Regions from separate parts of the Arthrobacter sp. 05L428 genome, predicted to be linked through region 1. Evidence: predicted binding sites of a transcription regulator. Region 1 holds the regulator's gene; the other holds the start of a gene.
What was found. Region 1 encodes Rex, which represses fermentation and respiration genes when NADH is low (regulators of the CRP and FNR family bind a similar motif). Its sites were predicted from a motif close to CTTGTGAANNNNTTCACAAG; they were not measured.

Region 1 (14,759 bases):
CGCCTTCGGGATTGTGGACCTCGCCGTGGCGGAGCAAGTGAACAGTGGCTTGGGGCATGTGTACCAGTTTCTCAAAGGGCAGGGGCAATGACGAAATCTTCTACAAGAGGTAGAACTGAAACTTTTTGGGAAATGTTCCCCGGGGGTGGAATAAAAGATGCAAATGCATGTTTATACTGGGTGAAGCAGTTAGTTGAGACTTCAACCAATGAAGTGAAGACCGACGATCAGATGAACTTCCGCACGACCCACCCGACTCAAGGAGAATCACCATGGCACTTCCCGCCAACCTCACCACCGGCACCTGGACCCTCGACTCCTCGCACAGCGAAATCGGCTTCACCGTCCGCCACGCGGGCATCAGCAAAGTCCGCGGCCAGTTCAAGGAAGCCGACGCAACCTTGGACCTCGCCGAGAACGTCGCCGACTCCAAGGTGAACGCCACCATCAAGACCGCGAGCTTCGACTCCGGCGACGTCAACCGCGACGGCCACGTCCGCGGCGAAGACTTCTTCGACGTCGAGAAGTTCCCGGAGATCTCCTTCGTCTCCAACGCCATCGTCCCCAAGGGCGACGCCTACGAGCTCCAGGGCGACCTCACGATCAAGGGTGTCACCCGTCCCGTAGCGCTGGAAACCGAGCTCAACGGCGTGGCCGTTGACCCGTTCGGCAACACCCGCGCCGGCCTGACCGCCGAGACCACAATTAGCCGCAAAGACTTCGGCCTGACCTGGAACGCCGTCCTCGAGGCTGGCGGCGTGCTGGTCAGCGACAAGGTTGCCATCAACCTCGAACTGGCCTTCATCGCCCCCGCAGCGTAGTCCGCGCCGCCCCGAGCGGCGGACAGGGCCCGTCCACGCGACGCCCTCTTCAACACCCCGCGCCATCCCCGGATGGCGCGGGGTGTTTGGTTTAACCGGGGCCGCTTCGGGGGCTGACTTGGGCGCGTTCCACGAGCGCGCCGGGCGGCCTCCGCTCCCGCCCCGGAGTCAGCTAGGAACCACCGGTTTCGCGGTCTAAAGTGAAATCCATGAGCAATACCGGCGACGTCCCCGAGCCCGATCAGCCAGGCGCCATTCCGCCGGAACCGGGCAGCGTTCCGCCGGTCGGACCGGGTCAGCCCGGGCGGTTCGGCGGGTTCCGGATCGAGTGGCCGGCCGACCGGCCGCGGAACTTCCGGGACGCGCTCCCCCTGGGCGGTTATTCCGGGATCCTCAACCTCCCGGCCATGCCCACGGAGCTGAAGATCTCCTACTGGGTCTGGGTGATTGGCGGGTTGCTCGGCCTGCTCGCAGGCGTGATCGGGCTCTTCGGCACCCTGGTCCTCTTTGTGGTCTCGCCCCCGGCCGGCATCCTGCTGCTATTGCTGGTGCTGGTGGCGGTAGCCCTGGCCGCGGCACAGGTCACGCTGGCGATGAAGATGAAGGAGGGCTGGGAATGGGCCAGGTTCGCCCTCACCATCGCCGCTGGCGTCAGCCTGGTGCTCGCCCTGGCCAGCATCGGCGTCGCGGGGGGCGGAAGCTGGCCCGGCTTCGTCATAAGCCTGGTGGCGACCGTGCTGATGTGGCTGCCGAAGTCGCAGGCCTGGTTCGACGCGTTCAAGGGCCGTTCCTGACCTTCCTCGGCACCAGGCTGCTCCTCGGTGGCTTTGCCTCCGGAAACGCGGATACCCGCGTGCCGGCGGCTCCAAAAATGCCCCTCAGAATACCTCCGCGGAATGACCCAAACCGCCGCAAGCGCGGGGTACGGTGTAGTTAAACCATGCTGGGGGCAGGGTGAAGACACTGGTCCCGGTAGCCCATCCCGTCATCGAAATGCAAAGGACCGCCATGAGTAACCCGCCAGTCGAGCCTTCCAGCCCGGACGGACCCGAGTCGGGCAAGCAGGCTCCGCAGTACGGCCAGAATGCTCCCCAGTTCGGACAGCAGCCGCCGGCTCCGCAGTATGGGCAGAATGCCCCGCAGGCGCCCCAGTACGGCCAGCAGGCTCCGCAGTATGGCCAGAACGCCCCGCAGGCGCCCCAGTACGGGCAGCAGGCTCCGCAGTATGGCCAGAACGCCCCACAGTACGGGCAAAACGGGCCCCAGTACGGGCAGCAGGCTCCCGGCTATGGCCAGCAGCCGCCGGCCTACGGGCAGGCCCCGGGCCAGTTCGGCCAGAGCCCCTACGGCCAATCCCCTTACGCGCAGTATCCGTCGGAACTCCCCACCGGTGGAGCCGGGACCAGGCCGCCGCAGCTCGACCTCGCCTTCTGGCTCATCATCGGTGCGGGCATCCTGTCCCTCATCAGCAGCCTGGTTGTGTCCTTTACCGGGGCGGACTACTTTGAGACCGCGATGCAGCAGGCCGGCGCCCAGCAGGGCAGGAGACTCTCAGCGGACGAACTCAATGCGGTGCGGGCAATCGTCCCCATCAGCGGCATCATTGGCGGCCTCATCTCCTTCGGGCTCTACGCACTGGTCGCATTCCCGGTCCGCAAGGGCAAGAATTGGGCCCGCATCCTGGGAACGGTCTTTGCCGCCCTGTCGCTGTTTGGCCTGTTCGGCGGCGTATTCGCCTTCGGCGCCCTCTCCGGCGTGCTGCAGATCATCGTGATCCTGATGGGCGTGGCCGGCATCGTGATCCTGTACCTGCCGACGGTTTCCCCCTACTTCCAGAAGCAGCAGCCGTTCTCCAACCCGTACGCGCAGAACCCCTACGGCCGCTAACGAAGCACCGCTGCAGAGGGCGCGGGAGCCGGATGGGCCGACTGAAGTCAGTCGGCGTCTTCCGGGTCCTGCGCCCTTTGTGCGTGGTAGGCGAGAATCTGCAGTTCGGTGGCCATATCCACCTTGCGGAGATTGACTCCCGGCGGGACCTGCAGCATGACCGGGGCGAAGCTCAGGATGCTGCGCACGCCTGCGGCCACTACCCGGTCGCACACGCTTTGCGCCACGGCCGCGGGCAGCGCCAGGACCACCATGTTGGTCCCGGTGCGGCGCAGCACGGCTTCCAGATCTGCGGCGTCGCTCACCCGCAGCCAGCCAACCTCGCTGCCCACCACCATCTGGTCGGCGTCGAAGATCGCCACGATGTCAAAGCCCCGGGACTCGAAGCCGCCGTACCGGGCGAGGGCCTTGCCGAGGTTGCCGGCGCCGACGATCGCAACTTTCCAGTCATGGGTCAAACCCAGGGCCGCGGCAATGTGCCGGTTCAGGTACTGCACCTCATAGCCCACGCCCCGCGTTCCATAGGACCCCACATAGGAGAGGTCCTTGCGGAGGGTGGAGGAACTGACGCCCGAAGCCTCGGCGAGCGATTCAGAGGAGACCCGGTCCACCCCCTCGGCCAGCAAAGTGGTCAGGGCGCGCAAATAGATCGTCAGCCGCGCCACGGCCGCGGGCGGGATCTGCTTGGCAGCAGGTCCGGCCGCCCCGGGCAGGGCGTCGGGTGAAGAATCCAGCGAAGTCACTATCTGCTCCATTGCGTCGCGTTGTGACTCCACTCTAGAGCCCCCGCAGTTCGGGCCACAAAGCCGGGGACCGCGTCGCCGCAGCCGCTTGCCCGGGGTGCACTCAGGCTGACTGGCCGAGGGCGCGGCGCAGGGTTCGGGCCAGCCGAACCTCGTCGATCCGCCAGAAATCCCGCTGGACCCCGTCCACCAGCAGTACCGGGATCTCCTCGGCGTAGCGCTCGCGCAGGACATCGTCGTCGTCGATGGACCGCTCGGACCAGCCGAGTCCCAGCGCAGCGGTGACCCGGCCGACGGCGTCGCGCGCGTCCGCGCACAGGTGGCAGTCAGCTTTGGTGATGAGTACGACATCGGGAAGGGGCGCGGGTATGGCCATGGTTCCACGGTAGCCCGGCGCCCGGCCCGGCGTCGACGCGACCTGGTGTTCCAGCCGGGCGGCCGGTGCGGCGGGGCCCTTTCTGCGCGTGGGATCCCCCGCCATTGACTAGACTCGTGGCATGCCCGAGGAGAAGATCGTCGCTGTGGCCACGCGGCCTGTTGCGTCACCGCAGCACGGCGAAGCCGCCTTCTTCGACGTTGACAACACCCTTATGAGGGGCGCCAGTCTCTTCCACGTGGCCCGCAAAATGCATCAGCGCGGGGCGTTCACCATTCCCCAGGCGGCGGGCTTTGCCTGGAAGCAGCTGATGTTCGTGTTCCGCGGCGAGAACATGGACGACGTCCACGCCGTCCGCGACACCGCCCTGAGCCTCGCCTCGGGTTTCACCGTGCAGGACATCGAAGCCCTCGGCGAGGAAGTCTACGACGAGATGATCGAGTCCCGGATCTGGCCCGGCACCAAGGCCCTGGCCGAACAGCACCTGCGGGTGGGCCGCCGGGTCTGGTTGGTCACGGCCACGCCGATCGAGGTGGCCACCGTCATTTCCACCCGGCTGGGCCTCACCGGCGCCCTCGGCACCGTGGGCGAGATCCACGACGGCTCCTACACCGGACGGCTGGTGGGCGAGATCCTGCACGGCCCGGCCAAGGCCGTCGCAGTCCGCGGCATTGCCGAGGCGGAGGGCCTGGACCTGAACCGCTGCTGGGCCTACAGCGACTCCCACAATGACATTCCGCTGCTCAGCATGGTCGGGCACCCGGTGGCCATCAACCCCGACGCCCGGCTGCGCCGCCACGCCCGCGAACACAACTGGCCGGTCTACGACTTCCGGTCCGGCCGTCGCGCCGCGACCCTGGGCCTGAAGGCCGCAACCGTCGGCGGGGCCATCTACGGTCTCTGGCGGGGCTTCTCCCGCTTCCGCGGCCCCACGGCCTAAGCGCACTCCGGGGCCAGCCCGCTACGCGTTCGGACGGGCGCACCCCGGATCCCGGGTGCCCCTGTCCGGATCCGCCGCGTATTGCCGGATCCGCCGCGCGTTGCCGAAAAGAAAATGCCCGCCGCCGTAAAGGCAACGGGCATTGACGCCGTTCGAAGTATCTCTACTTCTTGTTGCGACGCTGGTGGCGCGTCTTGCGAAGCAGCTTGCGGTGCTTCTTCTTGGCCATACGCTTGCGACGCTTCTTAATAACTGAACCCACGAAAGTTCCTTACCGGCTAGATGCAGTACCTGCCCGTTGGGAAGGGTCCGCGGGCTAAGCAAGCAGACTGAACAACTGACAGGTTCTTACAATGACGTAAAACGTTCCTTAACAGGGTACCGCCTATCCGGGGCACACCACGACCGCAGGCCCCGGGAAGGGGTCTGCCGCGGCCCGGTGCGACAGCGGAAGACTCAGGCCGTCTCAGTACGTCCGTCAACAACAGCACCCTTGAGATACTGTTCGACGGCGTTTTCCGGAACCCGGTAGGAGCGGCCAAAGCGCACCGCCGGCATTTCGCCGGAGTGCACCAGGCGATACACGGTCATCTTTGATACCCGCATTACATCCGCGACCTCGGCCACGGTGAGAAAGCGCGCGTTGGAGAAGTTGGCCTCCGAAGACATTTCCCTATTCCTTTTGCTCAAGCGAACGGCTGCCCCGTCTGAACGACATGGCGGTGTGCCGATGCTGAGCCATCAAACAACCATGTGCTAGATACTCTAGGGGTTCATGGTGCCAATGTGAAAGGTTTCCGCAGGATTCTGCGAAGGATTTCCGCAGGATTTTCCCGCTTGGCCCCTCCTGCGCCCCCGCGTTCAACCCCGGACCCGCCGGGTGCGTGCCGACGCCGCCAGCTGGCCGAGCAGCGACGCCGTCACGTCCCAGTCCATGCAGGCATCCGTGACGCTCTGGCCGTACAGCAGCTGGTCGGTTCCCGCGGCGTGTTCGGCAACGTCAAGGGACTGCGCCCCGCCCACCAGGAAGCTCTCCAGCATGACGCCGGCGATGGCGGACGCGGAGGCCCCGCCGTCCTCGAGCTGGGCACCGATCTCCAGCGCGACCTCGGCCTGCCGGTGGTGGTTCTTGCCGCTATTGGCGTGGCTCGCGTCCACGATCAGCCGCGGGTTCAGCTGCCTGGCGGCGAGCCGGGCGGAGGCGGCTTCGACGTCGGCGGCGGAGAAGTTCGGGCCGTCGCTGCCGCCGCGCAGGATGACGTGGGTGTCCGGGTTTCCGGCGGTGCTGACCAGCGCGGCCCTTCCGTCGCCGTCGATCCCCAGGAAGGCCTGGGCGGCACCCGCAGCACTGCAGGCGTCAAGCGCTACCTGCAGGCCGCCGTCGGTCCCGTTCTTGAAGCCGATCGGCATGGAAAGCCCGGATGCCAGCTGGCGGTGGATCTGGCTTTCCGTGGTGCGCGCCCCGATGGCACCCCACGCGACGAGGTCCGCCATGTACTGAGGGCTGATGGGCTCGAGGAATTCCGTGGCGGTGGGCAGTCCCAGCGCGGTGACCTGGCGCAGGAACTGGCGGGCGGCGCGCAGACCCGCGGCAATGTCGTGGCTGCCGTCGAGCCGCGGATCGTTGATCAGGCCCTTCCAACCGACCGTGGTGCGCGGCTTCTCGAAGTAGGTGCGAATGACGATCAGCAGGTCTTCGCGGTGTTTCTCGGCCTGGCTGACCAGCCGGCGGGCGTATTCCAGTCCGGCCTTGGGATCGTGGATGGAGCACGGGCCCACGATCACCAGGAGCCGGTCGTCGACGCCGTCCATGATCGCGCGGACCTCGTCCCGGCCGCGGCCGACGACCTCGGAGCCGCGGGCATCCAGCGGGAGTTCCGCGATCATCTCCTGCGGGGTGGGCAGCGCGGTGAATTGGCTGACGCGCAGGTTGGACGTGGTCTGCTGGCTGTCAGGGGCTGCTTCGATGCTCATGGTGGGTCCTGTTCCGGGTGCGGAGCGGGCCCTGATCAGAACCCGCCGGAGAAATGGCGAAGGGCAGAGGATGATCTCTGCCCTGTTGGCTCTGAAGGTGTGTTGGATGCGTGTCAGTTAGACGCGGGCCCCTCCAGAGCCAACGAAAAATACGCATACCAACGGTTAGTCATGCCACCGACCATAGCTCCGTCAACAGCCGGAGGGCAAAGCGGCGCCGTAATATTCCGACGGCGTCCCTTAGAGTGTGGTTGGACCACAGACTGTGACGAGACGCACCGGAGGCAGCAATGACGCAACCCCCCATCATGGGCAACCCCGAGGCCCCGACGACGGCGGAGGACACCGCCACCAGCCATCACACCGGCGGGACGTCCGCCAACGGGACGCCCACCGCCGGCAGGGGCCCGGTGCCGCGCGGGGGCGGACTGCCTGCCGCCCTCAAGCGCCGGGTGCCGAAGTACGCTGACCTCGCACCGCTGATGCAATTCCAGAAGCCGGACTTCGGCCGCGAGGCGAAGCTGCGCCGGGCCAGCACCATCTGGGATCTGCGGGACATGGCCAAGCGTCGCACCCCGAAGGCGCCGTTCGACTACACGGACGGGGCGGCCGAGGCCGAGATCACCCTGCGCCGGGCCCGCCAGGCCTTCCTGGACATCGAATTCCGTCCCGGCATCCTGCGCGACGTCTCCAGCGTGGACCTCGGCACCGAGATCCTGGGCAAGGCCGCCCGGCTGCCCTTCGGCATCGCGCCCACCGGCTTCACCCGGATGATGCAGTCCGAGGGCGAGTACGCCGGTTCCCGGGCCGCCGCGGCCGCCGGCATTCCGTACACGCTCTCCACCATGGGCACCGCGTCGATCGAGGACGTGGCCGCCGCGGCCCCGGACGGCCGCAACTGGTTCCAGCTGTATCTGTGGACGGACAGGGACCGTTCGCTGGAACTGATCGAACGCGCCGCCCAGGCAGGCAACGACACGCTCATGGTGACGGTGGATACCGCCGTCGCGGGCGCCCGCCTGCGCGATGTCCGCAACGGCATGACCATCCCTCCGGCGCTGACGCTCAAGACCGTGCTGGACGCTTCCTACCGGCCCGCGTGGTGGTTCAACTTCCTCACGCACGAGCCGCTGACCTTCGCCTCGCTGTCGCGCTACACCGGCACCGTGGCGGACCTGATCAACTCCATGTTCGATCCCACCCTGACCTTCGCGGACCTCGACTGGCTGCGTGAAACCTGGAAAGGCAAGCTCGTGGTCAAGGGCATCCAGACCGTCGACGACGCGCGCAAGGTCGTGGACCACGGCGCGGACGGCATCGTGCTCTCCAACCACGGCGGCCGCCAGCTGGACCGGGCCCCCATCCCCTTCCACCTGCTCCCGGAGGTCTCCGCGGCGCTCAAGGCGGACAACAGCGACGCTGCAGTCATCCTGGACACCGGCATCATGAGCGGCGCGGACATCATCGCGGCACTGGCGCTGGGTGCGGACTTCACCCTGATCGGCCGCGCCTACCTTTACGGCCTGATGGCCGGCGGCCGGGCCGGGGTGGACAGGGCCATCCAGATCCTCGAGACGGACATGCGGCGCACCATGGCGCTGCTGGGCGTCAGCCGGATCTCCGAGCTCACCCCGGACCACGTCCGGCTCCTCGCCAGATAGCCCACGGTTCCGCGAGAGGGCAGTTCGCGGCAGTGTTTGTGCCGAACACTGCCGCGAACTGCCATCTGGGCGCGGCAGTGGGGCCTGCTACTTTTTCCGGCCGAATTTTGGCAGGTTCGCCAGCAGGTCCGCGGCGCGGGTGGCGGCGCGGCCAACGGTCCGGCCGATCTGCTGCGGCCGTTTGTCCTCCCCGGCGGTGCCGACGGGGAGGGCGACGGCGGGGCTGAGCGTGCTGCCCGCGGCACGTTCGGCCAACGCCGCTGCGGCCGGTTCCGCTGCAGTCGGCGGGGTAGTCACGGCGGCGGCAAGACTGTCCGGGCCGGGTGCCGGGGTGGCGGGCGGCGTCGAGGGCTCGGCAGCGGCAGCGCGGCCGACGTCGAACGTCTCGAGCCAACTGGCGACGCCAGCCAGCGGCTTGGGGTTGAGCGCGTAGTATCGCTTCTGGCCTTGGGCGCGCATGCTGACCAGGTCGGCTTCGCGCAGGACCTTAAGGTGCTTGGAAATGGTGGGCTGGCTCGCCTCGAGCTCCTGGACCAGCTCCCCCACCGCCTTGTCCCCGTTGCGGAGGGACACCAGAATGTCACGCCGGGTTGCCTCAGCAATGACGGCAAATACGTCGTCTGTCACCATGCCCTCCACCCTAGCGACATATACGCCGGATGGCATCCACTAATTACGGGCGTCTGCGCAGCCCTCGCCCGGCAGCCCGGAACCGCAGCCTAGTCGAACCAGGGATCCAGTCCGTAGAGCGGGAAAACTTCCTTGCGGGTGGCCATCACGGTGCGGTCCACCTCGTCGTTGGGATCGAACCCGACCTCCCAGGAACGCCACCAGAGATCGACGTCGTCGCCCATCACCGTAGGCGGTTCGACGCCGTACTTGGCTCCATATTTTTCTTGCACATATTGCCGCCAGTCCTCGGGGACGGCGGTCCGCAGCGGGACCGGGCGCCCGGCGGCGATCGCGATCAGGTGGCTCCAGGAGCGCGGGACCACTGTGATCACGTTGTAGCCCCCGCCGCCGGTGGAGATCCAGCGGTTCTCGCAGTAGCGGGCCGCGAGGTTGCCGATCGCCGTGGCGGCCTCCCGCTGGCCGTCCACGCTGATGTTCAGGTGCGTCAGCGGATCCAGGCGGTGCGAATCACAGCCATGCTGGCTGACGATGACCTCCGGCTCAAAGGCTCCCACCAACTGCGGAACGATCGCGTGGAAGGCCCGCAGCCAGCCGGCATCTCCGGTCCCGGCCGGGAGCGCCACGTTCACGGCGCTGCCCTGGGCGTTCGGGCCGCCGATCTCGTTGGCGAACCCGGTGCCAGGGAACAGCGTCAGCCCGGTCTCGTGCAGCGAGATCGTCAGCACCCTGGGATCGTCCCAGAAGATGCTCTGCGTTCCATCTCCGTGGTGCGCGTCGACATCGACATACACCACCCGTTGCACGCCGCCATCGAGCAGCCGCTGGATGGCCAGGGCGGCGTCGTTGTAGATACAGAAGCCGCTGGCCCGCTCGCGGGAGGCGTGGTGCATGCCGCCGCCGAAGTTCACGGCCCGGACCGCGCTGCCGTCCAGGATGGCGGCGGCCGCCAGCAGGGAGCCGCCAGCCAGCCGCGCGCTGGCCTCGTGCATGCCGGCGAAGGCCGGGTCGTCTTCGGTGCCGAGGCCGCGTTCCAGATCCGGGGTGTCCGGGTCGGCACTGACGCGGCGGACGGCGGCGACATATTCCGCGCTGTGCACGGCACCCAGTTCCTCGTCGGTAGCCACCGAGGGTGCCGCCACGCTGACGTGGTCCAGGTCCAACAGTCCAAGGCTCCGGGCCAGCCGCGCGGTGAGCTCCATACGTTCGGGCGCCATCGGGTGGCTGTGGCCGAAGTTGTACGCCGTCATGGCGGAGTCCCACACCACCGTCGTCGGCAGGGCGGTCTGGGCGAGTCCGGGCAGGAAGGTCATCAATCACAGGCTACCGGAGCGCACCGCCCCGATCCCCGTCGTTGCGCGGAATATAGTGGTTTACTACTGAAGGACACCGTTTCAACCGAGGACAAGCCGCACATGACGCAAAGCCAGTCGAGGTCACCGAGCCCGGCCAGCTGGCACCCCGGCCAGCCGGAGCGCGAGGGCCTGTGGATCTTCACCCGGCTGCGCGACTTCGTCGACGACATCGCCAACACCTCCCCGGCCCGCCTGGCCGTCTCCGCCTTCGCCGTGGTCGTCCTGATCTTTACCGTCCTGCTCACCCTGCCCGTGTCCTCGGCGACGGGGCAGGTGACCCCGCTGCACCAAGCCCTCTTCACGGCGGTGTCGGCGGTATGCGTGACGGGGCTGACCGTTGTGTCCACGGCGGCGCACTGGTCCTTCTTCGGCCAGCTCGTGATCCTGGTCGGCATCTTCGTCGGCGGCCTCGGGACCCTGACCCTGGCGTCGCTGCTGGCACTGATGGTCAGCAAGAAACTCGGTGTGCGCGGCAAGCTCATCGCGCAGGAGGCCATGAACAACGCGGGCCGCCTCGGCGAGGTGGGCACGCTGCTGCGGATCGTCATCGTCACCTCCGTGGTCATTGAGGCGGCCCTGGCCGCTGCCCTGGTTCCGAGGTTCCTGGCACTGGGCGAAAGCGTCGGCCAGTCATTCTGGCACGGCGTCTTCTACTCCATTTCGGCGTTCAACAACGCCGGCTTCACGCCCCATTCGGACGGCATCGTGCCGTACGAAACCGACCTGTGGATCCTGATTCCGCTGATGATCGGCGTCTTCCTTGGCAGCCTCGGCTTCCCGGTCGTCATGGTGCTGCAGCAGAACGGCCTGAACTGGAAGAAATGGAACCTGCACACCAAGCTGACCATCCAGGTCTCGCTGATCCTGTTGGCCGCGGGCACCGTGCTCTGGGGGCTGATGGAGTGGGAGAACATGCGCACCATCGGCGGCATGAGCCTGGGCGACAAGATCACGCACTCGCTTTTCGCCTCCGTGATGACCCGCTCGGGCGGCTTCAACCTGGTGGACCAGAACCAGATGGACTCCACCACCATGCTGCTGACCGACGCGCTGATGTTTGCCGGAGGCGGCTCGGCCTCGACCGCCGGCGGCATCAAGGTGACCACCATCGCGGTGATGTTCCTGGCCATCATCGCCGAGGCCCGCGGCGACGCTGATGTGAAGATCTACGGCCGCACCATCCCGGAGGGGACCATGCGGGTGGCCATCTCGGTCATAGTCGCCGGCGCCACCCTGGTGGCGGTCTCGGCGCTGCTGCTGCTGCAGATCAGCGGCGCATCGCTGGACCGGGTGTTGTTCGAAACCATTTCAGCGTTCGCCACCGTGGGCCTGAGCACCAACCTCAGCGCAGAGCTGCCCCCGGCCGGCGTCTATGTCCTCACCGTCCTGATGTTTGCCGGCCGCGTCGGCACCGTCACCCTCGCCGCTGGGCTGGCCCTGCGCCAGCGCAGCCAGTTGTACCACTACCCGGAAGAGAGACCGATCATTGGCTAGTTCCTCAGGCGCCGTCAACCGTCCCGCCCACAATGCGCCCGTGCTGGTCATCGGGCTTGGCCGCTTCGGCGCGTCCACCGCAGAACAGCTGGTGAAGCAGGGCCGCGAGGTGCTGGCCATCGAACGCGACCGGAACCTCGTGCAGAAATGGGCCAGCGTGCTGACCCACGTGGTGGAGGCCGACGCGACCAACATTGACGCCCTCCGCCAGCTCGGCGCGCAGGAGTTCAGCTCCGCCGTCGTGGGCGTGGGCACCTCCATCGAGTCCTCGGTGCTGATCACGGTCAACCTCGTGGACCTCGGCATCGAGCACCTCTGGGTCAAGGCGATCACGCCCTCGCACGGCAAGATCCTGACCCGAATCGGCGCCAACCACGTGATCTACCCGGAGGCCGACGCGGGGGTCCGGGCCGCGCACCTCGTGTCCGGCCGGATGCTGGACTTCATCGAGTTCGACGACGACTTCGCGATCGTAAAGATGTACCCGCCGCGCGAGACCGTGGGCTTCACCCTCGACGAATCGAAAGTGCGCTCGAAGTACGGCGTCACGATAGTGGGCGTGAAATCCCCGGGCGAGGATTTCACCTACGCCCGGCCCGAGACCAAGGTTTCCGCGCGGGACATGCTCATTGTCTCCGGTCACGTGGACCTGCTGGAACGGTTCGCCGCAAGGCCGTAGCAACGCTCCCCCGTGCCGGCGGCCGTCGCCGGGCCTAGAGGCCTCGGTGGCTGGAAGCAGTGACGTCCGGGGCGGGGCCGGCGGCCAGATTCCTTGTGGCCGGCCCCTGGATCACGGTGCCGTCAGTGCTGAACCGGGAACCGTGACAAGGGCAGTCCCACGTCACGTCCGTCCGATTGAACTCCACGGTGCAGCCAAGGTGCGTGCAGACGGCCGAGACCGCCTGGACGCCCCCCGTGGGACTGACGTACACGGCAGTTTTGGCGCCGTTGACGTCCACCACCTTCCCCTCTCCCGGGGCCACCGACGCCGGAACAGCGTCGGCGCCGGAAACCTCCTCCGCCGGGCTCGACCGCGCCGCCTGCGCGGCGCCGCCGCTTCGGTTGCTGTCGAACACCGCGGCCCACGGGTTGGCGGTGCCGCCCAGCGTGTCCCGGAGGATCAAGGCGGCGGCAGTGCCGTTGGTGAGGCCCCATTTCCGCAGCCCGGTGATCACGTGGACATGCCGGGACTCCGGAGCCATGCGGCCCACGTACGGCAGCCCGTCCTCAGGCATGGCGTCCTGGGTGGACCAGCGGAACGCGATCTCCCCGGCGCCCAGGCGGTCACGGGCAAAAGCCGCCAGCCGCCGGTATCGTTCGGCGGAATCAACGCTTTCGGCGGCCGGGTGTCCTTCGCCGCCGGCCAGCACGTAACTGGTACCTTCGACGTCGACGGTCAGGATCGAGCGCATCGGCTCATCAACGCTGACAAAGGTTGCGTCCAGCGGAGCAACTGGGCTCTTGCCGGCGACGACATACGAGCGGTGCGCGTAGCATCGCCCGGCGTAGAGCCCGCCGTCCCCGAACGGCAGGTTGGTCGCCACGATGATCTCCTTGGCCCGGACTGATCCCCGTTCCGTAACCACCACGGCCGGAGCGCCGTCGCGGAAGCTCGTAGCAGGCGACTGCTCAAAGACGAAGCTGCCGTTCCCGTCCACGGCACGGGCCAGACCCTGCACATACCTGAGCGCGTGGATCTGGGCCTGGCCGTCGAACCGGACGGCGCCCCGGACCGCGAAGGGCAGCGGCACCTCTGTCGTGAAGGAGGCCGGCAGCCCCAGCCGAGCGGCCAGCGCCGCTTCCTCCCGGACCAGCGCAAGGGCCTGCACGGATTCGGCGTAGGTGTAATTGGCCACCCGCCGGAAGCCGCAGTCGATTCCCTCCGCTGCCACAACGGCCGCGACGTGTTCAATTGCCGCCTCGTTGGCCTGCCCATAGATGCCAGCCGTGGAATCGCCGTGGCGGGCCGCAAGGTCGGAGTAGGCAAGCCGGTGCAGTGAGGTGACCTTGCCCGTGGTGTTCCCGGTGACGCCGGTGCCCACCCGCGCCGCCTCGAGCACGGCCACCGACTGGCCCGCCCGTTTCAGGGCCAGCGCGGTGGTCAGTCCTGCAATGCCGCCGCCAATCACGGCAACGTCCACGTCCAGGGACGCGTCGAGGGGCGCGTACGTTGCGGTTCCGCCGGTGGCAGACCAAAGGGAGAGTAGCCGTCCTGCCGCCTGTTCAGTCACGGTCCCGACCTCCACGCACTAGGTTCCCTCCGCCGTCGGGCGCGTCCCGGCGTCGCTGGCTGAGCTACCGCGGGGTCAGGGCCCGGCGGTCTTCGCAGTCTTCGCGGCGGCCTTGGCTGCCTGCTTGCTGGCCCGCACCTTGCTCAGCGACTCCGGATCCACGATGTCAGCGACGGACAGGAAGGCGTTCTCCTGTCCATAGTGGCCGGCGGCCTCGCGCCAGCCTTCGGCCTGGAGCCCGCACTGCTTTCCCAGCAGCGCCAGGAAGATCTTCGCCTTCTGCTCGCCGAATCCCGGCAACGCCTTGAGCCGGCGCAGCACCTCCTGCCCGTCGGGCCCGCCCTGCGTCCAGATGGCCGTGGCGTCGCCGTTCCAGTCAGTCTGTACCGTCTCAGCAAGGGCCTGGACGCGGCCGGCCATTGATCCGGGGAACCGGTGGACGGCCGGGCGCTCCTTGAACAACTCGACGAACCCTTGCGGATCGTAACCGGCGATCGCGGCGGGGTCCATGGACCCGAGGCGCGTCCGGATCTTTTCCGGGCCGGCAAAGGCCGACTCCATGGTCACCTGCTGGTCCAACAGCATGCCGGTGAGCAGGGCAAACGCGTCGTCGCTGAGGAGTTTGTCCGCTGCGGGATCCCCTGTGA
Region 2 (14,759 bases), 870 kb from region 1:
TAGCGGTTCGACTGCGCCTGGTAGATGGCGTTCATCGGGCCGATGCCCATGGACACGGTGGGGAACTCCCAGAACTCCGGCATGAGGCGCGGGTGCGGGTAGCTGGAGAGGGCGTGGCCCTCCTTGGACTTCTCCTGGCGGAAGCCGTCCAGGTCCTCCTCGGTCAGCCGGCCTTCCATGAAAGCGCGGGCGTACATGCCGGGGGAGGCGTGGCCCTGGAAGAAGACCTGGTCGCCGCCGCCGGGGTGGTCCTTGCCGCGGAAGAAGTGGTTGAAGCCGACCTCGTAGAGGGTCGCCGCACCGGCGTAGGTGGAAATGTGGCCACCGACGCCGATCTCGGGACGCTGGGAGCGGTGCACCATGACGGCGGCGTTCCAGCGCAACCAGGCGCGGTACTTACGTTCGATCTCTTCATCGCCGGGGAACGGCGCTTCCTGGTCCACCGGGATGGTGTTGACGTAGTCGGTGGTGGTCACCATCGGCACGCCCACGCTCTGCGCGCCGGCCCGCTGGAGCAGGCTCCGCATGATGTATTGGGCACGCTCGGTGCCCTGTTCCTGAATCAGGGTGTCCAGGGACTCCAGCCATTCGGCGGTCTCTTCCGGATCACGATCAGGCAGCTGGTTAGTCAACCCGCTGAGGATATGGGAGGTATCTTCTCCTGCAGCCACGTCCAACCTCTCTTTGAGCGCATTCATCGGCACCCTCAGCTCCGGCAGGGTAACTGCCTGGCGTGAACGCGACGTGTGCGACATATCGGTAACAGCAGCCCGGTCCTGTACGCCGGGCTAGGTCCAATCACAACCATGCCTGCCTGTATTAGCGGTCGGTTGTCCGCGCAGGCAAAGTCGTCATCAGCCACTCTAGCCGTGTCAGTCCGCGGATGCGTAGCTGTCCTATGGGGCCACCGCCGTATTTCACGGGCATACTGGTTCTGTGACGTGGACCCCCTCCGGGGCCCGCGGAACGGCCGGTGTGACGCAGAATATGGCGGATCGCGGCGTTAGCAGCTTGAAGCAAAGGCCCAAAGGGTGTTGGCTTGTAGTAATGGAAATCACTAGCACCATTGGGTCCACCAAGCAGTACACCAAGAAGTACAAACAGCATAGGAGCAACACGTGAGCGAGGCCGACGCCGCCACTTCGGTAAATGTGGCGGAAAAATTGGGTTTCAAAAATGGAGATCTGATTCAAGAATTCGGTTATGACGACGACGTCGACTTCGACTTGCGCGACGACATCGAGGACCTCACCGGCTCGGAACTCTTCGACGAGGACGACCATGAGGTGGTCGACGCCGTGATCCTCTGGTGGCGGTCCGACGACGGGGACCTCGTTGACACCCTGGTCGGCTCGCGCACCACCCTGACCGAGGGCGGCGTGGTCTGGGTGCTCACCCCGAAGAACGGCCGGGTGGGCTACGTCTCGCCGGCCGACATCCAGGATGCCGCGCCCACCGCAGGCCTGCACTACACCACGTCCGCTGGCGTCTCCAAGGAGTGGAGCGCCACCCGGCTGGTCACGCGGAAAAACAAGTGACCCAACCCGGCGCAGGAGTGGCGCTGGCAACCGCCGTGCCGGCGGTCGGCCAGCCCGCCCCCGACTTTGAGCTGGTCAACCAGTTCGGCGAGCCGGTCCGGCTGTCGGAACTGCGCGGACGCAATGTGGTCCTCGTGTTCTTCCCGTTCGCGTTCTCCGGCATTTGTACGGGCGAACTTTGCGAAATCCGGGACAACCTTGCGCTCTTCGAGGACGCCGACGCCGCCGTGCTGGGGGTTTCGGTGGACAGCAAGTTCGCGCAGCGCGCCTACGCGGAAAAGGAGGGTTACTCCTTCGACCTCCTGGCGGACTTCTGGCCGCACGGTGCCGTGGCCGAGCGCTATGGCGTCTTTGACCCCGACAGCGGCATGGCCAAGCGCGGCACCTTCATCATCGACGCCCGCGGTATGGTCCGCTACGTCGTGGTGAACCCCCGCGGCCAGGCCCGGGATTTCACCGAGTACCGCGCCGCCCTGGCGGGGCTCGCAGGGAACTGACGGGGACAGGCGCGATGCGGCAGCGGCGACCCGGCGTCGGCATGACTGGCTTTGCCAGCCTGCCGCCGGTCGTTGCCGCCGAACCGGCGCGGAGCGAACTCGAGGTCCTGCGGGAAATCCACGGCGTCCTCGCGGGGGAGCGCTTCGCGTTGCTCACCGGCGCCGGGCTCAGCACGGATTCGGGCATCCCGGATTACCGGGGCCCCGGGGCGGCTCCGCGGGCGCCGATGACCTACCAGGAATTCATTGGCGACCCCGAGAACCGCCGTCGCTACTGGGCGCGGAACCACATCGGCTGGTCCCATCTGCGCCGCGCCGATCCTAACGACGGCCATGCGGCCGCCGCCCGACTCGAGCACCGCGGGCTCCTCACCGGCCTGATCACCCAGAACGTGGACCGGCTGCACGAGGACGCCGGGAGCGTCAACGTGGTGGACCTGCATGGCCGCTTCGACCGGGTGGTCTGCCTGGCCTGCCATCGCCGCTACAGCCGCTCGTTGCTGGCCGGCGTGCTGGAGGAACTCAACCCTGACTTCCTGACGGAAGCACTCGCCGCCGGTGTCGTGGAAATGGCCCCCGACGCCGACGCTACCGTGGAAGATTCGGAGCTGATCGCGGGTTTCGTCGTCGCCAACTGCCCGGCCTGCGGCGGCACACTGAAACCCGACTTTGTCTACTTTGGCGAGAACGTGCCCAAGGACCGGGTTGAGCGCTCCTACGCCATGGTGGACGACGCCGCGGCCCTGCTGGTGGCCGGTTCCTCCCTGACCGTGATGAGCGGACTGCGGTTCGTCCGGCACGCCGCCAAGCAAGGCAAGGCGGTGGTGATCATCAATCGTGGGCAGACCCGCGGCGATGACCTGGCCACCATCAAGCTGGAGGCAGGCGTCAGCGAATCGCTGACCTGGCTCGCCGCGGAGCTCCCCTCACTGTGAGGCGTTCCGGTCCGGCCGGCGATTGGCGTTTCCGGCGCCGTTTCGGGTAGAGTCATTGTTCGTTGGTGGACGCACTGAAGTGCGGAAACAGCATCTTGGGTCTTTAGCTCAGCTGGTAGAGCGCCACGTTTACACCGTGGATGTCATCGGTTCGATCCCGGTAGGACCCACCAAGGAAAACCCCGTCGCGGCAGGCCTAAACGCCCGCCGCGGCGGGGTTTTTTGCTCTCCATGTGCTGTGTCCTGCACTATTCCCGCGCCCAAAAGTAGCCGGAACTATCTGTGTGCTCACAAATCGGTTGGCAACGCGCGGGCGCTACGCTGCTGGCCCCGAGGGCCACTGCTCGCCGCGGGGGTCGGCAGGGGGCGCCCCGGCCCAGCAGGGAGTGGGGGATTCCGAACCGATAATAAGCTAAGTGATATTGTTATCTTACTTATTTGGGGGGCGACTTGTTAGGTTTACGTTCTTTTTTTGCCAGGTTTTGGGCTACAAAATGCCGGCTATGCGGGATTCCTGTTCCGGATTCCCGGGTCCCTTACTGCAAGGAGCAGCACCAGACGGAGTTCGAATCCGCAAACGCCTGGTAGTGGAGCGCGGCCCCGCTGCCCATGCGCTGTCGGCCATCCAAGTCCGGACTGCACCAAAATGTCGGTGCCTGTCCGTACCGTCACCGGCATGGAACATGTGATCGTAAAAACCGGCCCTGACGGACATCCGCGGGCCGTGGTCCGCGGTGGCCGCGAATGGGTGGTTGGCGCGGAACCCGTGCGGTGGTTTGAGCGCGTGAGCTGGTGGGAGGCCGAGCGCCGGATGCCGAAGGGACTGAGCCGGGTCGATGTCGAGGTGTGGCAGGTCCAGGCCAGGCTGGGCCGGAACAGCGGATCGGCCCTAACTACGATGGAAATCATCCGGGACGGCCTCGGCGGAGGCTGGCGGCTCCGGGACGCGGTGGCGGACGCCGCCTGACCAGCGCTCACCCGCGGCAAAAGCTTCCGCGCAATGGAAAAGCCTGCGGGCAATGGAAAAGCCTCCGGGCAATGGAAAAGCCTGCGGGCAATGGAAAAGCCTTCCACCGCGACTATTGGGGGATGCCGCGGTGGAAGGCTTGTTAGAAATATACCGTGAATGCGTCCAAATGTGAAACGCCTAGCGGTTGAATTTGACCATCGACGGGACTAATCCGGGCCCCGCGGCTGTCTATCGGAAGCCGTGCCGCTGCCGTGCGGGCGGACTAGCGGGGCTGGACCGGGACGAAGACGCGGGGCTGGTCCTTCCAGCTGGGTTCCATGTCCGCGATTGTCTCGCGCATGATCTTGTTGGAGGCCTCGCGGGCGGCCACGCCGTCGCCGGCCGCAATCGCCTCCGCCACGTCCACGTGCCACTGCAGCGCGGAGGCCCTCGGATGGTCCGGCATCAGACCGTGGACGGTGCGGCCGGTCAGTGTCTCGGCCACCTGGCCCACCATGTTGGCGAACATTTCGTTGCCGGAACCGGTCAACAGCAGGGAATGGAACTGGATGTCCAGCTCGAGGAACCGAGGCACGTCGCCGGCCACGCCCGCCTCCCGCATGGCGTGGGAGATTTCCACCAGCCGGCTGCGGAGTTCATCCGGGGCGTTGCCGGCCGCCAGTTCGGCGGCCACCGGCTCCACCGCGGTGCGCAGCTCGGCCAGGGAGCGCAGCTGGGCGCCGCGGCCCTCGCCGGCCAGGCGCCAGCGGATCACGAGCGGATCGAAGGGATTCCAGCGGCTGGCGGGGAGCACCCGGATGCCGACACGTTTGATGGTCTCGACCAGCCCCAGGGACTGCAGCACGCGCACCGCCTCGCGGACCACCGAGCGGGAGACCTTCAGCTCATCCTCGAGGTGCTCGGCCAGCATGACATGGCCGGCGGGGAGCTCGCCAGCGACGATGCGGGCTCCCAGATGCTCGATGGCGCGGTGATGCAGGCTGGTCGACATAGTCGTAAGCATAGTGGCGCAGGCCGCAATCCCGGGGCTACAGGCGCAGTGGCCGCCGAAAATCATAGACTGTTTGTGACGCGCCGTATTCCGCCACGTGGGCGCTGCTTTCCTGCAGTCAGCGGAAATACATATGGTTTATTGACAGCCACTGATCCCAAGAAGCGTGTTCCGCAGCAACTGCGGGACGAACTGCACTCGATGCACAGAATGAATTGGAGTTTTGATGTCAGCACACATCGGTGTCACCGGCCTTGCGGTGATGGGGGCCAACCTGGCCCGGAACCTGGCCCGTAACGGCTTCACCGTTGCCCTGCACAACCGTTCCGTGGAGAAAACCGACGCGCTCCTCGAAAAGCACGGCCAGGACGGCGACTTCGTCCGCACCGAAACGCTGCAGGAACTCGTCGACTCGCTGGAGAAGCCGCGCCGCGTGCTGATCATGGTCAAGGCCGGCAAGCCGGTGGACTCCGTGATCGAACAGCTCGAGCCGCTGCTGGAGGCCGGCGACATCATCATCGATGCCGGCAACTCGCACTACGAGGACACCCGCCGCCGCGAGGCCGCCCTCGCGAAGAAGGACCTCCACTTCGTCGGTATCGGCGTCTCCGGCGGCGAGGAAGGCGCGCTCAACGGCCCCTCGATCATGCCCGGCGGCTCCAAGGAGTCCTACGAGGCGCTCGGCCCGCTGCTGGAAAAGATCGCAGCCCACGTCGACGGCCAGCCCTGCTGCGCCTGGATCGGCACCGACGGCGCCGGCCACTTCGTCAAGATGGTGCACAACGGCATCGAATACGCCGACATGCAGGTCATCGGCGAGGCCTTCGACCTGCTGCGCTCCGGCGCGGGCATTGAGCCGGCCGAGCAGGCAAAGATTTTCGCCGAATGGAACAAGGGCGAGCTCGCCTCCTTCCTGATCGAAATCTCCGCCGAAGTCCTCGGCCACGTCGATGCCAAGACCGGCAAGCCGTTCGTCGACGTCGTGGTGGATGCCGCCGGCCAGAAGGGCACCGGCCGTTGGACGGTCATCTCCGCCCTTGAACTGGGTTCCCCGACTTCCGGCATCGCCGAATCGGTCTTCGCCCGCGCGCTGTCCTCGCAGGCGGAGCAGCGCAAGCTGGCCCAGGAGCTGCTGGCCGGCGGCGAGGCCGCCGTCGAGGTCCCCGAGACTTTCGTCGAGGACGTCCGGCAGGCACTGTACGCCTCCAAGCTGGTCTCCTACGCGCAGGGCCTGGACATGCTCACCTCCGCCGCCAAGGAATACGGTTGGGACCTCAAGCTGGACGAGATCGCCTCGCTGTGGCGCGGCGGCTGCATCATCCGCGCAGAGCTGCTGAAGGAGATCACCAAGGCCTACGCCGCGGACGAGAAGCCGGCGAACCTGCTGTTCGCGCCGGCCTTCACCAAGGCGATCGCCGAGGTCCTCCCGGCCTGGCGGCGCGTGGTGGCCACCGCGGTGCAGCTGGGCATCCCGGTGCCGGTGTTCTCCTCCTCGCTGGCGTACTACGACGGCCTGCGGCGCAAGCGCCTCCCGGCCGCCGTGATCCAGGGCCAGCGCGACCTCTTCGGTGCACACACCTACGGCCGCATCGACACCGAGGGCACCTTCCACACCCTCTGGGGCGAGGACAAGTCCGAGATCTCGGCAGTGGACACGCACTAATCCAGACCGGTTAACGACAGCGGCCGGCGGCCCCGTTTTGGGGCCGCCGGCCGCTGTCTTTATGACTGCGTGCTTTAGATGCGGTACTCGATCAGGTACTCGGCCGGGTCGACGGCGGGTTTGGTTTCGCGCTGGGCGTCGCGGTGCCGCCAGGTGGCGGGCACTCCGGTCAGGATCGATTCGGCCGGGGCGTCCTTGACTACGACGGCGTTGGCGCCGATGGCGCTGTCCCGGCCGATCGTGATGGGGCCCAAGACCTTGGCTCCGGCGCCGATGACGACGCGGTCCTCGATGGTGGGGTGCCGCTTGATCTTTGCGAGCGAACGGCCGCCGAGCGTGACACCGTGGTAGATCATGACATCCTCGCCGATCTCGGCGGTTTCGCCGATCACAACGCCCATGCCATGGTCGATGAAGAAGCGGCGGCCGATCGTGGCGCCGGGGTGGATCTCGATGCCGGTCAGGAAGCGGGCCAGCTGGGAGATCAGCCGCGCAGGGAAGCGCAGCGAAGGGTTCTGCCAGAGCCGGTGCGTCAGGCGGTGCGCCCAGATCGCGTGCAGGCCGGAGTAGGCAAAGAAGTTTTCGAAAGAACCGCGCGCCGCCGGGTCGTGGGACCGGGCGGCGTCGAGGTCTTCCTTCAGTCTTGCGAAGAAGCTCACAAAGACCTTTCTACGAAATCTTGGGACAGGGCTGGGCTTAGCCGCGGATGTCGTCGTACAGCACGGTGGAGATGTAGCGCTCCCCGAAGTCGCAGACAATGGCAACAATCAGCTTACCGGCGTTCTCCGGGCGCTTCGCGAGCTCCAGGGCCGCCCAGACGATCGCGCCGGAGGAGATGCCGCCGAGGATGCCTTCCTTGACGCCCAGCTCGCGGGCCACGCGGACCGAGTCCTCCAGGGTGGCGTCAATGACCTCGTCGTAGACGTTGGTGTCCAGGATTTCCGGCACGAAGTTGGCGCCGAGGCCCTGGATCTTGTGCGGGCCCGGGGCGCCGCCGTTGAGGATGGGGGAGTCCTTGGGCTCGACGGCGATGATCTGCACGTCGGGCTTGCGCTCCTTGAGTACCTGGCCGACACCGGTGACGGTTCCGCCGGTGCCGACGCCGGCGACGAAGATGTCCACCTTGCCGTCGGTGTCCGACCAGATTTCCTCGGCGGTGGTGCGGCGGTGCACCTCGGGGTTGGCCTCGTTGGCGAACTGCTGCGCCCAGATGGAGTTCTCCGTGTTGGCGACGATCTCCTGGGCCTTCTCCACGGCTCCGCGCATGCCCTCGGAACCGGGGGTCAGCACAATTTCTGCGCCGTAGGCGCGGAGCATGACGCGGCGTTCCGTGGACATGGTCTCGGGCATGGTGAGGATGACCTTGTAGCCGCGGGCGGCGCCGACCATGGCCAGGGCGATGCCCGTGTTGCCGGAGGTTCCCTCGACGATGGTCCCGCCGGGCTTGAGTGCACCGGACTTCTCCGCGGCGTCGATGATGGCGACGCCGATCCGGTCCTTGACGCTGTTGGCCGGGTTGTAGAACTCCAGCTTGACCGCCACCGTGGCGTCCAGGCCTTCGCTCAGCCGGTTGAGGCGGACCAGCGGGGTGCCGCCGACCAGCTGGGTAACATCGTCATAGATCCGTGCCATGGGTAGGTGTGCCTATCTGTGAGGAGGAATTCTAAGGTCAGCGTAACGAGGGCGCTCAGGCCCTAGCTAAGCATTAAGCCATGCAGAGTAATATTTCCTGGCCTTCGCCAGCTTCGGGTTGATGATCACCTGGCAGTAGCCCTGTTCGGGGTACTTCGCGTAGTAGTCCTGGTGGAAATCCTCCGCCACGTGGAAGACCGGCAGGCGGCTCACCTCGGTGACGATCGGGTCCGACCACAGCTCCTGGTTCCGGCCGATCGCTTCCTCGAAAAGGATCTTCTCCTCAGTGGTCTCGTAGAACATCGAGGACCGGTACTGGGTGCCGACGTCGTAACCCTGCCGGTTCAGCGTCGTGGGATCGTGCAGGGCGAAGAACATGTCCAGGATGACCTCGGCCGGGATCACCTCCTCGTCGAAGGTCACCGCCACCACCTCGGCATGGCCGGTGGTGCCGGAGCACACGCTGTAGTAGTCGGGGTTGCGGTCGTGGCCTCCGGTGTAGCCGGAGACGACCGAGCTGACACCCTTGGTCTTTTGATAGACGGCGTCGAGGCACCAGAAGCAGCCCCCGCCGAGGACGAAAGTTCTCATGTCCTGTTCAATGGACGAAGGGCCCGGATCATTCCCGAACCCGGCATTCCGCCAGCATCCGGGACTCCCGGCAGGGGTGGCTGGCACCGCGGATAGGGTAAAAATGAGGTTATGGAACCTGAGAACACCGACGTTTCAGCGCAGCCCGACGAAGCTACCCGCACCGGCGAGGCTGCCACGCTGGGCATGATCCTGCTGGCCGTCGAGGAGCTCTGGCCCGAATCGCTGGCGGAGGAGTGGGACGAGGTAGGCCTGGTGGCCGGGCACCCGTCCGCCGAGGTGAGCAGGATTCTCTTCGCCGTGGACCCCACCCTCGAAGTCATCGAGGAAGCCGTCGCCTGGGGCGCCGAACTGCTCATTACGCACCATCCTCTGCTGCTCAAGGGCGTCACCTCCGTTGCCGCCAACACCCCCAAGGGCAAGGCGGTGCACCGGCTGATCGAGTCCGGGACCGCACTGCTGACAGTGCACACCAACGGTGATTCCGCCGTCGGGGGCGTCTCCGACGTACTGGCCGACGCGCTGGGCCTGCAGGACGTGGTGCCGCTGACGCCGGCCGCGAACGGCCTTCCGGAGGAAGGGATCGGCCGGGTCGGGGACCTCGCCGACGTCCAGACGCTGGGGGACTTCGCCGCGCGGGTCTTCGGCATCCTTCCCTCCGTGGCCGGCGGCGTCCGTGTTTCCGGCGACCGGGACGGCCTGGTGCGACGTGTGGCCCTGTGCGGCGGCGCGGGCGACTCGCTGTTCAACGAGGTCCGCGCGAGCAACGCCGACGTCTACCTGACCGCGGACCTGCGCCACCATCCGGCGTCGGAGGCCCGCGAGGCTGCCGTCAATGACCGGCCGTACCTGATCGACGTCTCGCACTTTGCGAGCGAGTGGCTGTGGCTGCCGGCGGCCGCCGAGGCCTTGGGGAATGTGCTGACCGACCAGGGCCACGACATTGAAATCCGGGTCAGCAGCACCAACAGCGACCCCTGGGACTTCATTCTGACTCCGGGCGGCGACTAGAGTCTAGGGAGCGCCGGTACGGTGCCCGGCTCCGGCCGGTAAGTGAACAAGCGGAGGAAATAGTGGCCAAGGCAGCACCGGCGGAACAGTTGAAGTTGCTCGAATTGCAGGGACTCGATGCCAGGCTCAAGTCCCTCTCCAACCGCCGCCGCAGCCTTGAAAGCGACTCCCGGATCACCGACCTGGAGGCTGCACTCAGTGTGGCCAACGGAGAACTCGGGGCCGCGAAGGTGGCGGTGCACGACGCCGAACTGGAACTCAAGCGCGCCGAGGCCGACGTCGAGCAGGTCGCCTCCCGGATCGAACGAGACGAGGCCAGGCTCAACAGCGGCACCGGGCTGTCCAAGGACCTCGTGGCCCTGCAGCGCGACATCGCGTCCCTGAACAAGCGCCGCTCGGATCTTGAGGACGTTGAACTCGAGGTCCTGGAGCGGCTGGATTCGCTGCGCCTGCGCCAGGCCAGCCAGCAGCAGATCGTTGACGATATCCAGGGTTCCTTTGGCACCATCCGCGCCGAACTGGACGAACAGCTCGCCGAAGTGGCCGCGGAGATGACCGTGGTGCGCGGCCAGCGTGCCGAGTTCGCCGAGGGACTGGACGCGGGAATGCTCGCCGTCTACGAGAAGACGCTCGCCAAGCGCGGCGTCGGCGCGGCCCGGCTCTTCCACGGCACCTCCGAAGGATCCGGCATGCAGCTGAGCCCCGGTGACCTCGCCGAGATCAAGGCCGCAGCCGAGGACGACATCGTCTTCTGCCCGGATTCCGGGTGCATCCTGGTCCGCTCCGCCGAGTGGGCCTAGCCCCCAAGTGACTCGCAGTTGTTGTCGTTTAGAGGCGTCTAAACGACAACAACTGCCAGCTAGTTGGGCAGGATGAGGTTGAGGGTGTGCGGCTTCCGGGCCGTGCCCTGGACCAGCTCCGCGGACCATTTCTCGGCGGCGGCCTTGTGCAGCTGCGCCGGGGTCTGCGGGGTCTTGCCGCGGCGGGCCAGCAGGTGCCGGGCAAGCTCCCCGCGGGTGTGCTTGGCGAAGTGGCTCACCACCTTTCGGACGCCGTTGACCTCCGTGAAGACGTTCACCGCCACGGTCCGCTCGGGCGGGGGAGCCCAGGCCGCGGCGTAGGTGCTGGAGCGGCAGTCGACCAGCAGCTCGCCGTCCGTTGCGGCGGCCAGGGCCTCAGTTAGCTGCGGCTTCCAGAACGAGGCCAGCCGTCCGACGTCGGGCAGGGACGTGCCCATCGATAGCCGGTACGCCGGCACCCGGTCCGCAAACCGGATCGCGCCCCAGAGCGCGGAGATCACCAGCACGTTTGCGTCCGCCTTCTTCCGCTGCGCCGGAGTCAGCGAGCGGTAGTCCAGGGCGTCGTAGAGGACGCCGGAATACACCTGGTGGGCGGGCGCGGCAGGCTCGGCGTGCAAGCGGGTGTTGCGTTCGACGTCGGCCTTCAGCGAGGCGCCGACGCCCAGCAGCGCCAGGGCGTCCTCGTGCGCGCTGACGGTGCCGAGCGCCTCGAGCACCTTTGCGCGGTAGGCGTTGAGGCCGGGGAAGCTGAGCGAAGCCGCGTCGACGGCGTCACCGCCGGTCGCGGGGGTCTTGCCTTCGGAGGGCGGCAGCAGAATTAGCACCGTACGATCCTACCGGCGGCCAGGCGGCTGCAGCCGCGCGCGGCCCGGCGTCGGGCTAGCGCCGGTGTCCGGTGTTGTCGAGGCCCACGAAATTCGACTGGCCGACTGTCTTGGCCCGCTGGATGTCCCGCCGTGCCCGCTCGGATTCCGGGTCGCTGCCCAGCCGCGCGTGCTTCCGGCGGGTCAGGAGGTCACGCACGACGGTCGCGACGACCAGCAGTCCGGCGCCGACGGCAAGGAGCAACAGTTCCATGCGGTCAGGCTACCTTCGTTGGCGCCGCCGGGACAGGGGGAGGCGCCGTGGCCGCCACGGGGGTGGGGCCGGCGGCCTGGGCCGGCGCCGCTACCGCTGCCTGGGCGGCCTTGGTCTCCCGGGCCAGGAACGCGGACAGCTCGCCGATGGTGCTCATCAGCGGCGCCGGGAAGACCACGGTGGAGTTCTTGTCCACCGCAATCTCGACGAGGGACTGCAGGTTCCGCAGCTGCAGGGCCAGCGGATGCGCCATCATCATGTCAGAAGCCTCACCGAGCGCCGCCGCCGCGATCGACTCGCCCTCGGCGGCAATGATCTTGGCCCGCTTCTCCCGCTCGGCCTCCGCCTGCCGGGCCATGGCGCGCTTCATGCTTTCGGGAAGCTGGATGTCCTTCAGCTCCACGAGCGTGACTTCGACGCCCCACTCCAGGGTGAGTGCGTCCAGGATTTCGCGGATGTCGCTGTTGATGTGTTCCGTTTCGGACAGGGTCTGGTCCAGGCTGTGCCGGCCGACCACCTTGCGGAGCGTCGTCTGGGCGATCTGGTTGATCGCGGCAGCCACATTTTCGATCGCCACCACCGACTTCACGGCGTCGATCACCCGGTAGTAGGCCACCGCGGAGATATCCACGCTGACGTTGTCCTGGGTGATGATGCCCTGCGACTGGATCGGCATGGTCACGATCCGCAGGCTGACCAGCTGCAGCCGGTCGATCACCGGGATGATAAAGCGCAGCCCGGGCATCCGGACTCCGATCACCCGGCCCAGCCGGAACAGCACGCCCTGCTCATACTGGCGCACAATCCGGATCGAGGCCCGGGCCAGGATGAGCACGAGCGCGGCGATGATCAGCCAAATGACGACGGCGGTGAAATCCATCCGAATCGCTTCCTTGCCTGGCGGGGTTGCTGCTTTCATTCTCCCACCGGCAGGCCCAAAAGGCGCCGGTGCGGTGAGCCTGCGGGGCAGCCCGTAGAATGAGAACCGGATGGGTTGACCAGGCGGCCGCGCGTCACGCAAGTGGCTCGAGGAACGTCCGGGCTCCGCAGGGCAGGGTGGTGGGTAACGCCCACTCGGGGTAACCCGCAGGCCAGTGCCACAGAGAATAGACCGCCTGCCCCAGGGCCGTGTCCGCACGGTCGGGGGAGCAGGTAAGGGTGAAACGGTGGTGTAAGAGACCACCAGCTTCCCGGGTGACCGGGAAGGCTAGGTAAACCCCACCCGGAGCAAGGCCAGACAGGACACGTTTGAGGGCTGCCCGCCCGAGTGTCCGGGTAGGCCGCTGGAGGGCGTCGGCAACGGCGTCCGTAGATGGATGGCCGCTACTCCCGCGCCGGCAACAGCGCGGGAACACAGAACCCGGCGTATCGGTCAACCCATCCAACCAAACGAAAAGGACCGGCACCGTGTGGTGCCGGTCCTTGCCGTTTGGATCGAGGTGTAGGTGTCGGATCAGGCCTTGGCCTTCCGCTTCACCCAGCCCCACGCCGCCGTGGCGACGAACAGGACCAGGCCGATGACGGCCAGCCAAAGCAGGCCCTTCACGACGAAGCCCAGGATCGAAAGAATGAGCCAGATGACAAGTAGTGCAACTATGAGTCCCATCTGGACATCCTACGTCAAGGGCTGGGTGACGCGGCGGACCCCGCTCGTGTGAGTGATTTCACGCCGCCTCCGGCCCCCTGGACCGGCGCCCCGCTCTAGAATGGACAGCGAACGTAGATGTTCTGCCACCGGGTCTGCGTTCGCCGCCGGTGGCTTTTTCTTTGCGCTCCATGCAGGCGCCCGGGGTGGACCGAATCCCCGCCGCGTCCAGGTTCCGGAGATCCGCCGGCAGCCGACTTCCGCATACGAGGACGTATGTGGTGGATTTTAGGAAGGTAGTTCTGTGAGCCAGACGTCAGATTCTTGTCTTGATACGTGGATGGGCCGGGAGGCGCTCGCCGAGGCCATGATTCCGGTGATCGGCCGGCTGTACCGCGAAAACAACGTGGTGACGTCCATCCACGGCCGGAGCCTGATCAACAAGTCCACCATGAACATCCTCAAGGCGCACCGTTTTGCCCGCCGGATGAGCAAGGAAGAGCTGCGCCTCGAAGAGACCGCGCCCCTGCTCGACGCCCTCACCAAGCTGGACCTCGGCGCGGCAGCCATCGACATTGCCCGCCTGACCGAAAAGTACCGCGTAGAAGGCAACGGCATCAGCCTGGACGACTTCCTGCGCGAGGAGCTGGCCGAAGTGGTCGGCAAGCGCGGCGGCGACGACCGCACCAGCACCGACGTCGTCCTCTACGGCTTTGGCCGCATCGGCCGGCTCCTGGCCCGCCTCCTGGTCGAGAAGGCCGGCGGCGGGCACGGCCTGCGGCTGCGCGCGATCGTGGTGCGCCGAGGGTCGGACAACGACCTCACCAAGCGCGCCAGCCTGTTGCGCCGCGACTCGGTGCACGGGTCCTTCGAAGGCACCATCAAGGTGGACCTCGAGAACGACACCATCACTGCCAACGGCGTCCAGATCCAGGTCATCTACTCGGACAACCCGGCCACGGTGGACTACACCGCCTACGGCATCCACGACGCACTGGTGGTCGACAACACCGGCCGCTGGCGCGACGCCGAGGGCCTCTCCCAGCACCTGCAGAGCAAGGGCGTTTCCCGCGTTCTGCTCACCGCCCCGGGCAAGGGCGAGCTGAAAAACATCGTGCACGGCATCAACCACGCCACCATCACGGATTCGGACAAGATTGTTTCGGCGGCGTCCTGCACCACCAACGCCATCACGCCGGTACTAAAGGCGATCAACGACCGCTACGGCGTCGTGCACGGCCACGTAGAGACGGTCCACTCCTTCACCAACGACCAGAACCTGATCGACAACTTCCACAAGGGTGACCGCCGCGGCCGCTCCGCCGCGCTGAACATGGTCATCACTGAGACCGGTGCCGCCAAAGCTGTCGCCAAGGCCCTGCCCGAGCTCCTGGGCAAACTGACCGGCAGCTCCATCCGCGTCCCCACCCCGGATGTCTCCCTGGCCATCCTGAACCTGAGCCTGGAAA

Region 2: a site for Rex is predicted at 13,357-13,376, ahead of AC1DH3_RS04590 (glyceraldehyde-3-phosphate dehydrogenase). Genes of this name have one in related genera too.

Annotation. Positions count from the first base shown of each region.
Region 1 is NZ_JBFTNW010000001.1:92,683-107,441, reverse strand. It holds gene AC1DH3_RS00545 (histidine phosphatase family protein) at 1-58, opposite strand, end outside; gene AC1DH3_RS00540 (YceI family protein) at 273-821, shown strand; gene AC1DH3_RS00535 (hypothetical protein) at 1,031-1,615, shown strand; gene AC1DH3_RS00530 (GtrA domain-containing protein) at 1,830-2,708, shown strand; gene AC1DH3_RS00525 (redox-sensing transcriptional repressor Rex) at 2,756-3,451, opposite strand; gene AC1DH3_RS00520 (glutaredoxin family protein) at 3,555-3,827, opposite strand; gene AC1DH3_RS00515 (HAD family hydrolase) at 3,949-4,767, shown strand; gene AC1DH3_RS00510 (30S ribosomal protein bS22) at 4,931-5,029, opposite strand; gene AC1DH3_RS00505 (helix-turn-helix domain-containing protein) at 5,224-5,436, opposite strand; gene AC1DH3_RS00500 (3-deoxy-7-phosphoheptulonate synthase) at 5,629-6,741, opposite strand; gene AC1DH3_RS00495 (alpha-hydroxy acid oxidase) at 7,032-8,402, shown strand; gene AC1DH3_RS00490 (ArsR/SmtB family transcription factor) at 8,490-9,032, opposite strand; gene AC1DH3_RS00485 (acetoin utilization protein AcuC) at 9,122-10,345, opposite strand; gene AC1DH3_RS00480 (TrkH family potassium uptake protein) at 10,448-11,881, shown strand; gene AC1DH3_RS00475 (potassium channel family protein) at 11,922-12,560, shown strand; gene AC1DH3_RS00470 (FAD-dependent oxidoreductase) at 12,595-14,112, opposite strand; gene AC1DH3_RS00465 (HhH-GPD-type base excision DNA repair protein) at 14,188-14,759, opposite strand, start outside.
Region 2 is NZ_JBFTNW010000001.1:967,268-982,026, forward strand. It holds gene aceE (pyruvate dehydrogenase (acetyl-transferring), homodimeric type) at 1-698, opposite strand, end outside; gene AC1DH3_RS04505 (DUF3052 domain-containing protein) at 1,119-1,538, shown strand; gene AC1DH3_RS04510 (peroxiredoxin) at 1,535-2,035, shown strand; gene AC1DH3_RS04515 (NAD-dependent protein deacetylase) at 2,050-2,970, shown strand; tRNA gene AC1DH3_RS04520 (tRNA-Val) at 3,068-3,143, shown strand; gene AC1DH3_RS04525 (hypothetical protein) at 3,647-3,937, shown strand; gene AC1DH3_RS04530 (FadR/GntR family transcriptional regulator) at 4,203-4,931, opposite strand; gene gndA (NADP-dependent phosphogluconate dehydrogenase) at 5,158-6,594, shown strand; gene epsC (serine O-acetyltransferase EpsC) at 6,669-7,253, opposite strand; gene cysK (cysteine synthase A) at 7,291-8,226, opposite strand; gene msrA (peptide-methionine (S)-S-oxide reductase MsrA) at 8,293-8,817, opposite strand; gene AC1DH3_RS04555 (Nif3-like dinuclear metal center hexameric protein) at 8,929-9,828, shown strand; gene AC1DH3_RS04560 (zinc ribbon domain-containing protein) at 9,891-10,628, shown strand; gene AC1DH3_RS04565 (YaaA family protein) at 10,688-11,452, opposite strand; gene AC1DH3_RS04570 (hypothetical protein) at 11,508-11,705, opposite strand; gene AC1DH3_RS04575 (slipin family protein) at 11,710-12,585, opposite strand; RNA gene rnpB (RNase P RNA component class A) at 12,696-13,089, shown strand; gene AC1DH3_RS04585 (hypothetical protein) at 13,159-13,311, opposite strand; gene AC1DH3_RS04590 (glyceraldehyde-3-phosphate dehydrogenase) at 13,595-14,759, shown strand, end outside.